Regions from separate parts of the Variovorax sp. M-6 genome, predicted to be linked through region 2. Evidence: riboswitches for the same ligand, from Rfam matches in the RefSeq annotation. Region 2 holds a riboswitch; the other holds the start of a gene.
The links. A riboswitch is a leader RNA that binds a small molecule or an ion and turns the genes downstream of it on or off. The one in region 2 is predicted to bind S-adenosylhomocysteine.
Positions count from the first base shown of each region.

Region 1: it holds a riboswitch for S-adenosylhomocysteine, as region 2 does, so the genes downstream of both, ahcY (adenosylhomocysteinase) here and metH (methionine synthase) in region 2, are expected to answer to the same signal.

Region 1 covers NZ_JBFREQ010000008.1:58,336-61,741, reverse strand. The annotation lists gene AB4Z46_RS11405 (TlyA family RNA methyltransferase) at 1-480, opposite strand, end outside; gene ahcY (adenosylhomocysteinase) at 491-1,930, opposite strand; S-adenosyl-L-homocysteine riboswitch at 1,994-2,063, opposite strand; gene AB4Z46_RS11395 (hypothetical protein) at 2,166-2,810, shown strand; gene AB4Z46_RS11390 (peptide chain release factor 3) at 2,884-3,406, shown strand, end outside.
Region 2 covers NZ_JBFREQ010000047.1:10,115-13,520, forward strand. The annotation lists gene AB4Z46_RS32170 (SH3 domain-containing protein) at 1-19, shown strand, start outside; gene AB4Z46_RS32175 (LysR family transcriptional regulator) at 41-928, opposite strand; gene AB4Z46_RS32180 (PACE efflux transporter) at 1,030-1,467, shown strand; S-adenosyl-L-homocysteine riboswitch at 1,476-1,568, shown strand; gene metH (methionine synthase) at 1,592-3,406, shown strand, end outside.

The DNA.
Region 1 (3,406 bases), on a different contig from region 2:
GATCAGGCCGAAATCCTGATCGACGACTTCATCGTCGGCGGACTCGGAGGCCCAGGCATCCGCCGTCAGCGTACGGGCGTTGACGCCCTCGACCGCGGTCACGCGCGCATCGTCGCGCACGCGCGCATGCAGCTGGCCGTGTCCGACGTCGACGCCCACCACATGCTCGGCGCCTTGCTGCAACAGACAGTCGGTGAAGCCGCCGGTCGACTGGCCCACATCGAGGCAACGCCGGCCGCGCGGGTCGATGCCGGTGGCGGCCAGCGCGCCTTCCAGCTTGAGGCCGCCGCGCGAGACGTAGCGGGCCTCGGCGGCGTCGAGCAGTTCGAGCTCGGCCGCTTCGGGGATTTCGTCGCGGTTCTTTCCGACGACGCGCCAGTCGGCGCCGTCACGCCAGCGCAAGCCGCCGGCGATCAGGCGGACGGCCTGCGAGCGCGAAGCGGCGAGGCCGCGTTCGACGAGCAACTGATCGGCACGCAAGGCCTGGGACTCAGTAGCGGTAGGTGTCGGGCTTGTACGGGCCGTTCTTGTCGACGCCGATGTACGCCGCCTGGGCATCCGTGAGCTCGGTCAGCATGGCGCCGACCTTCTTCAGGTGCAGGCGAGCGACCTTCTCGTCGAGGTGCTTGGGCAGCACGTAGACCTTGCCGGCCTGGTAGGCGTCGGGCTTGGTGAACAGCTCGATCTGGGCGATGGTCTGGTTCGCGAACGACGACGACATCACGAAGCTGGGGTGGCCCGTGCCGCAGCCCAGGTTCACCAGGCGGCCCTTGGCCAGCAGGATGATCTTCTTGCCGTCCGGGAAGGTGATGTGGTCGACCTGCGGCTTGATCTCTTCCCACTCGTACTTCTCGATCGAGGCGACGTCGATCTCGTTGTCAAAATGGCCGATGTTGCAGACGATGGCCTGGTCCTTCATCTTCGCCATCGTGTCGTGCGTGATGACGTCCTTGTTGCCGGTGGTCGTCACGAAGATGTCGGCCTTGTCGGCGGCGTACTCCATCGTCACGACCTTGTAGCCTTCCATCGCGGCCTGCAGGGCGTTGATCGGGTCGATCTCGGTCACCCACACCTGGGCGCTCAGGGCGCGCAGGGCCTGGGCCGAGCCCTTGCCGACGTCGCCGTAGCCGGCCACGCAGGCCACCTTGCCGGCGATCATCACGTCGGTGGCGCGCTTGATGCCGTCGACCAGCGATTCGCGGCAGCCGTAGAGGTTGTCGAACTTGCTCTTGGTCACCGAGTCGTTGACGTTGATGGCGCGGAACAGCAGCGTGCCCTTGGCCGACATCTCGTTCAGGCGGTGCACGCCGGTGGTGGTCTCCTCGGTCACGCCGATGATCTCGGCCGACTTGCGGGTGTACCAGGTCGCATCGACCGCCAGCTTGGCCTTGATCGCCGCGTACAGGATGCGCTCTTCCTCGCTGGTCGGGTTGGCCAGCACGCTCTGGTCCTTCTCGGCACGCTGGCCGAGGTGCATCAGCAGCGTGGCATCGCCGCCGTCGTCGAGGATCATGTTCGGGCCTTCGCCGGCCGAGCCCTTGGGGCCGAATTCGAAGATGCGGTGGGTGTAGTCCCAGTAGTCTTCCAGCGACTCGCCCTTGATCGCGAACACCGGCGTGCCGGCGGCGGCAATGGCGGCGGCGGCGTGGTCCTGGGTCGAGAAGATGTTGCACGAGGCCCAGCGCACGGTCGCGCCGAGGGCCTGCAGCGTCTCGATCAGCACGGCGGTCTGGATCGTCATGTGCAGCGAGCCGGTGATGCGCGCGCCCTTGAGCGCCTGGCCCTTGGCGAACTCTTCGCGGATCGCCATCAGGCCGGGCATCTCGGTTTCGGCGATGCGGATTTCCTTGCGGCCCCAGGCGGCAAGGGAGAGATCGGCGATCGCCTGGTCGACGGTGGAAACGGGGGACGGTTTGAGAACTGCGCTCATGTTGGCTCCAAAGCAAGCTTGAAAGATGCCACTGCGTTCGGGGAATGGACTCACCGCGAGAACAGCGGGTGAGCGTGGTTGCGATGATGGTCCGAGCCTCACGCCTGTCGGCGCTGCAACGCTCCTCGGAACGGCGTATTTTAGCGTGTGACGCAGGCAAGCCCGCAAGCAGCGCCTTTCGGTTCGGCCTAGACTGCCAATCCCACCCCCAAAACGCCCCGTCCGGCCGCTCCTCATGTCCAAAGCAAAGATCCTTGCCACTTCGTTCGCGATGGCCGCGTCGACCACGCTGTCTTTGCCCGCCCCGGCGCAGGCCCCGGCGGCGGAGCCTACGGTGCGCGTGCGCGGCGCCATCGCGCACGTCGACGCGAACTCGCTCACGATCAAGGACCGCAGCGGCGAGATCGTCACCCTGGTGCGACCCGCCGACATGCGCGTGCTCGAAGTGCTCCCGCTCGACATGGCCGCCATCAAGCCCAACAGCTTCGTCGGCGCGGGTTCGCTGCCGCAGCCCGACGGCACCCAGCGGGCGGTCGAGGTGCTCGTGTTTCCGGAAGCCATGCGCGGCACCGGCGAAGGCTTCCGCCCCTGGGACTACATGCCCAACGGAACGATGACCAACGCGACCGTCTCCGCGCTCGCGGCGGCGCCGGCGACGGTTCCAGGCGGCAAGAAGCTGGTGCTCAGGTACAAGGACGGCGAAAAGACCGTCATCGTCCCGCGCGGCACCCCGATCGTCACCTTCAAGCCAGCCCAGGACGACCAGGCGGCGCTGGTGGTCCAAGGCGCGAAGGTCACGGTGACCGCCCAGGTGAAGGACGGCAGGCCGACCGCATCGAGCATGCTGGTGGGCCGCAAAGGCTTCACACCCCCGATGTGAATGCCTGAACGGTAAAATCGTGGGTTTTGCCTTCAGCAGCCCGCGCCCGTGAGCGCGCACCGCGTTCACCCCCATGACCTTCGCCTCCGAAACCAAGCGCCGCCGCACCTTCGCGATCATCTCCCACCCCGACGCCGGCAAGACCACGCTGACCGAGAAGCTGCTGCTGTTCTCGGGCGCGATCCAGATCGCCGGCTCGGTGAAGGCGCGCAAGGCCTCGCGCCACGCGACCTCCGACTGGATGGAGATCGAGAAGCAGCGCGGCATTTCGGTCGCCTCGTCGGTGATGCAGATGAGCTACCGCGACCACGTCATCAACCTGCTCGACACGCCGGGCCACAAGGACTTCTCCGAGGACACCTACCGCGTGCTGACCGCGGTCGACTCGGCCCTGATGGTGATCGATGCCGCCAACGGCGTGGAAGCGCAGACCCGGCGCCTGATCGAGGTCTGCCGCCAGCGCGACACGCCGATCATCACCTTCGTCAACAAGATGGACCGCGAGGTGCGCGAGCCGCTCGAACTGCTCGACGAGATCGAGCGCGAACTCGGCATGCCCTGCGTGCCGATGACCTGGCCGGTGGGCCAGGGCAAGA
Region 2 (3,406 bases):
CGGCGGTTCCGACCGCTAGGCGGAGCCGACCGGCGCGCCGTCAGTCCTTCTTGCGAGCGATCAGCGCCACGAAGCGCTGGGCGCCCAGGCCCAGCGGCCGCTCGCGCGACCACACCACGTCGACCCACAGGTCGAGCCCGTTCGACAGGTTCTCGAACGGAATCTCCACCAGCGCGCCCGCTGCCACGTGCGGCCGGGCGAAGTTGCGCGGCAGCCAGCCCCAGCCCAGGCCGGCGGTGATCAGGCTCAGCGCGGCCAGCGCGTTGTCGGTGCGCCAGACGTGCCGCGCGAAGACGAAGCGCGGGTCGCTGGTGGCCAGGTCGCGCCCGGCGACCACGATCTGCCGCGTGGTCGTCAGGTGCTCCTCGCGCAGCCGGCCGCCGGCCGCGGCCAGCACCGGGTGGTCGGGCGCCATCACGGCCACCATGGTGTCGCTGGCCACCTCCTGAAAGCCCTCCCGGCCATCGAGGCTGGGGCGCTCGAACACCAGCGCCAGTTGCGCCCGGCCGCTGTGCAGCAGGGCCAGCGCGTCGGCTTGGGGCGCGGCCAGCACCTCGACCTCCAGCAGCGGGTATTCGTTCGCCAGGGCGGCCAGCGGGCCGCTCCAGGGCGCAGCGAGCAGTTCGGGCGCGATCGCGAGCGTGAGCCGGTTCTCCAGCCCCCGGGTGAGCGCCAGCGCCTGCACCTGGAGCTGCTTGAGCTGCGCCGCCAGCAGGCGCGCCTGCGGTTCCAGCGAACGCGCCGCCTCGGTGGGCTGCGGTTCCCGGCCGCTGCGGTCGAACAGCAGCAGGTCGAGCTCGGCCTCGAGATGGGCGATCGCCATGCTGACCGCCGAGGGCACCCGGCCCAGGGCCCGCGCCGCGGCCGAGAAAGAACCGTGGTCGATGACCGCGAGAAACACCTCCACGTTGTCGCTGGAAAAGCTCATGGGCGCCGATCTATCAGTTGAATTGAAAGAAGATAACTTTATATATCAGGGAATCGAACATAAAGTACCTCTCAATACCCATCAACACAGGATCGAATTTCATGCAAGGGCTCAAGCGCCGCGTCGTCTACATCAGCCTCTACGAGGGCATCGCCATCGTCGTGGCCAGCGCGGGGCTGGCGCTGATGTCGGGCCAGGGCCTGGGCCACTCGGGGGTGCTGGCGGTCATTGCCTCGGTCATCGCGGTGCTCTGGAACCTCACGTTCAACGCCCTGTTCGAGCGCTGGGAGTCGCGCCAGGCCGTGCGCGGCCGCAGCGTGCGCCGCCGCGTCGCCCATGCGATCGGCTTCGAGGGCGGCCTGGTGGCCTTCCTGGTGCCGATATTCGCCTGGTGGCTGGACGTGAGCCTGTGGGAGGCGCTGGTGATGGACCTGGGACTGGTCGTTTTCTTCCTGGTCTACACCTTTGTCTTCAACTGGGCCTTCGATGCCATCTTCGGCTTGCCGGCATCGGCCGCCGGCGCCGCCCAGCCGGCGTAAAATCCGCGGCTCCCAAGGAGCGTTGCAGCGCCGCCGTCCATCCGGGCGGCCGCGTCAGGCTTGGGCTTCCAGTCCCTGGAGTGCAACGACGCTCGCCTGACCCCAATGTCCTGCAGGTGAGCCCATGCCAACCGATTCCTCCGCGTCCCAGAACCCGCCCCCGATGAAACTGTCCGGCCTCGAGCCGGTGCAGATCGGCCAGGGCACGCTGTTCGTCAATATCGGCGAGCGCACCAACGTCACCGGCTCCAAGGCCTTCGCCCGGATGATCCTCAACGGCCAGTTCGAGGAAGCGCTGGCCGTCGCGCGCCAGCAGGTCGAGAACGGCGCCCAGGTGATCGACATCAACATGGACGAGGCCATGCTCGACAGCAAGGCCGCGATGGTGCGCTTCCTGAACCTGATCGCTTCCGAGCCCGACATCGCGCGGGTGCCGATCATGGTCGACAGCTCGAAGTGGGAGGTGATCGAGGCCGGCCTGCGCTGCATCCAGGGCAAGGGCATCGTCAACTCGATCAGCATGAAGGAGGGCGAGGACTCGTTCCGCCACCAGGCCCGCCTGCTGCGGCGCTACGGTGCGGCGGCGGTCGTGATGGCCTTCGACGAGAAGGGCCAGGCCGACACCTACGAGCGCAAGATCGAGATCTGCGAGCGGGCCTACCGCCTGCTGGTCGACGAGATCGGCTTCCCGCCCGAGGACATCATCTTCGACCCGAACATCTTCGCGATCGCCACCGGCATCGAGGAGCACAACAACTACGCGGTCGACTTCATCAACGCGGTGCGCTGGATCAAGGCCAACCTGCCGGGCGCCAAGGTGTCGGGCGGCGTCTCCAACGTGAGCTTCAGCTTCCGCGGCAACGATCCGGTGCGCGAAGCCATCCACACCGTCTTCCTGTATCACGCGATCCAGGCCGGCATGGACATGGGCATCGTCAACGCCGGCATGGTGGGCGTGTACGACGACCTCGAGCCCGAACTGCGCGAGCGCGTGGAAGACGTGGTGCTGAACCGCCGTCCCGACGCCGGCGAGCGCCTGGTCGAGGTCGCCGAGACCGCCAAGAGCGGCGCCAAGGACGAGAGCAAGAAGCTCGAGTGGCGCGGCACGCCCGAGCAGCCGGTGCACGTCAACCAGCGGCTCGCGCATGCCATGGTGCACGGCATCACCGACTTCATCGTGGAAGACACGGAAGAGGCCTACCAGCAGGTCCTGGCCAGGGGCGGCCGTCCGCTGCACGTGATCGAAGGGCCGCTGATGGACGGCATGAACATCGTCGGCGACCTGTTCGGCCAGGGCAAGATGTTCCTGCCGCAGGTGGTGAAGTCGGCCCGCGTGATGAAGTCCGCGGTGGCCCACCTGATTCCCTACATCGAAGAAGAAAAGCGCCAGGACGAGGCGGCCGGCCGCGACGTCCGCACCAAGGGCAAGATCGTCATCGCCACCGTCAAGGGCGACGTCCACGACATCGGCAAGAACATCGTCACCGTGGTCCTCCAGTGCAACAACTTCGAGGTCGTGAACATGGGCGTGATGGTGCCCTGCCACGAGATCCTCGCGCGCGCCAAGGTCGAGGGCGCCGACATCGTCGGGCTCTCGGGCCTGATCACGCCGAGCCTCGAGGAGATGCAGTACGTCGCCGGCGAGATGCAGAAGGACGAGCATTTCCGGATCAAGAAGATCCCCTTGCTGATCGGCGGCGCCACCACCAGCCGGGTGCACACGGCGGTCAAGATCGCGCCGCACTACGAAGGGCCGGTGGTCTACGTGCCCGACGCCTCGCGCAGCGTGAGCGTGGCGCAGTCGCTGCTGTCGGACCAGGCGGCGAACTACATCAACGAGATCAACGCCGACTACGACAAGGTGCGCCACCAGCACGCCAACAAGAAGCAGGTTCCGCTGTGGCCGCTGGCCAAGGCGCGCGCCAACAAGACCCCGATC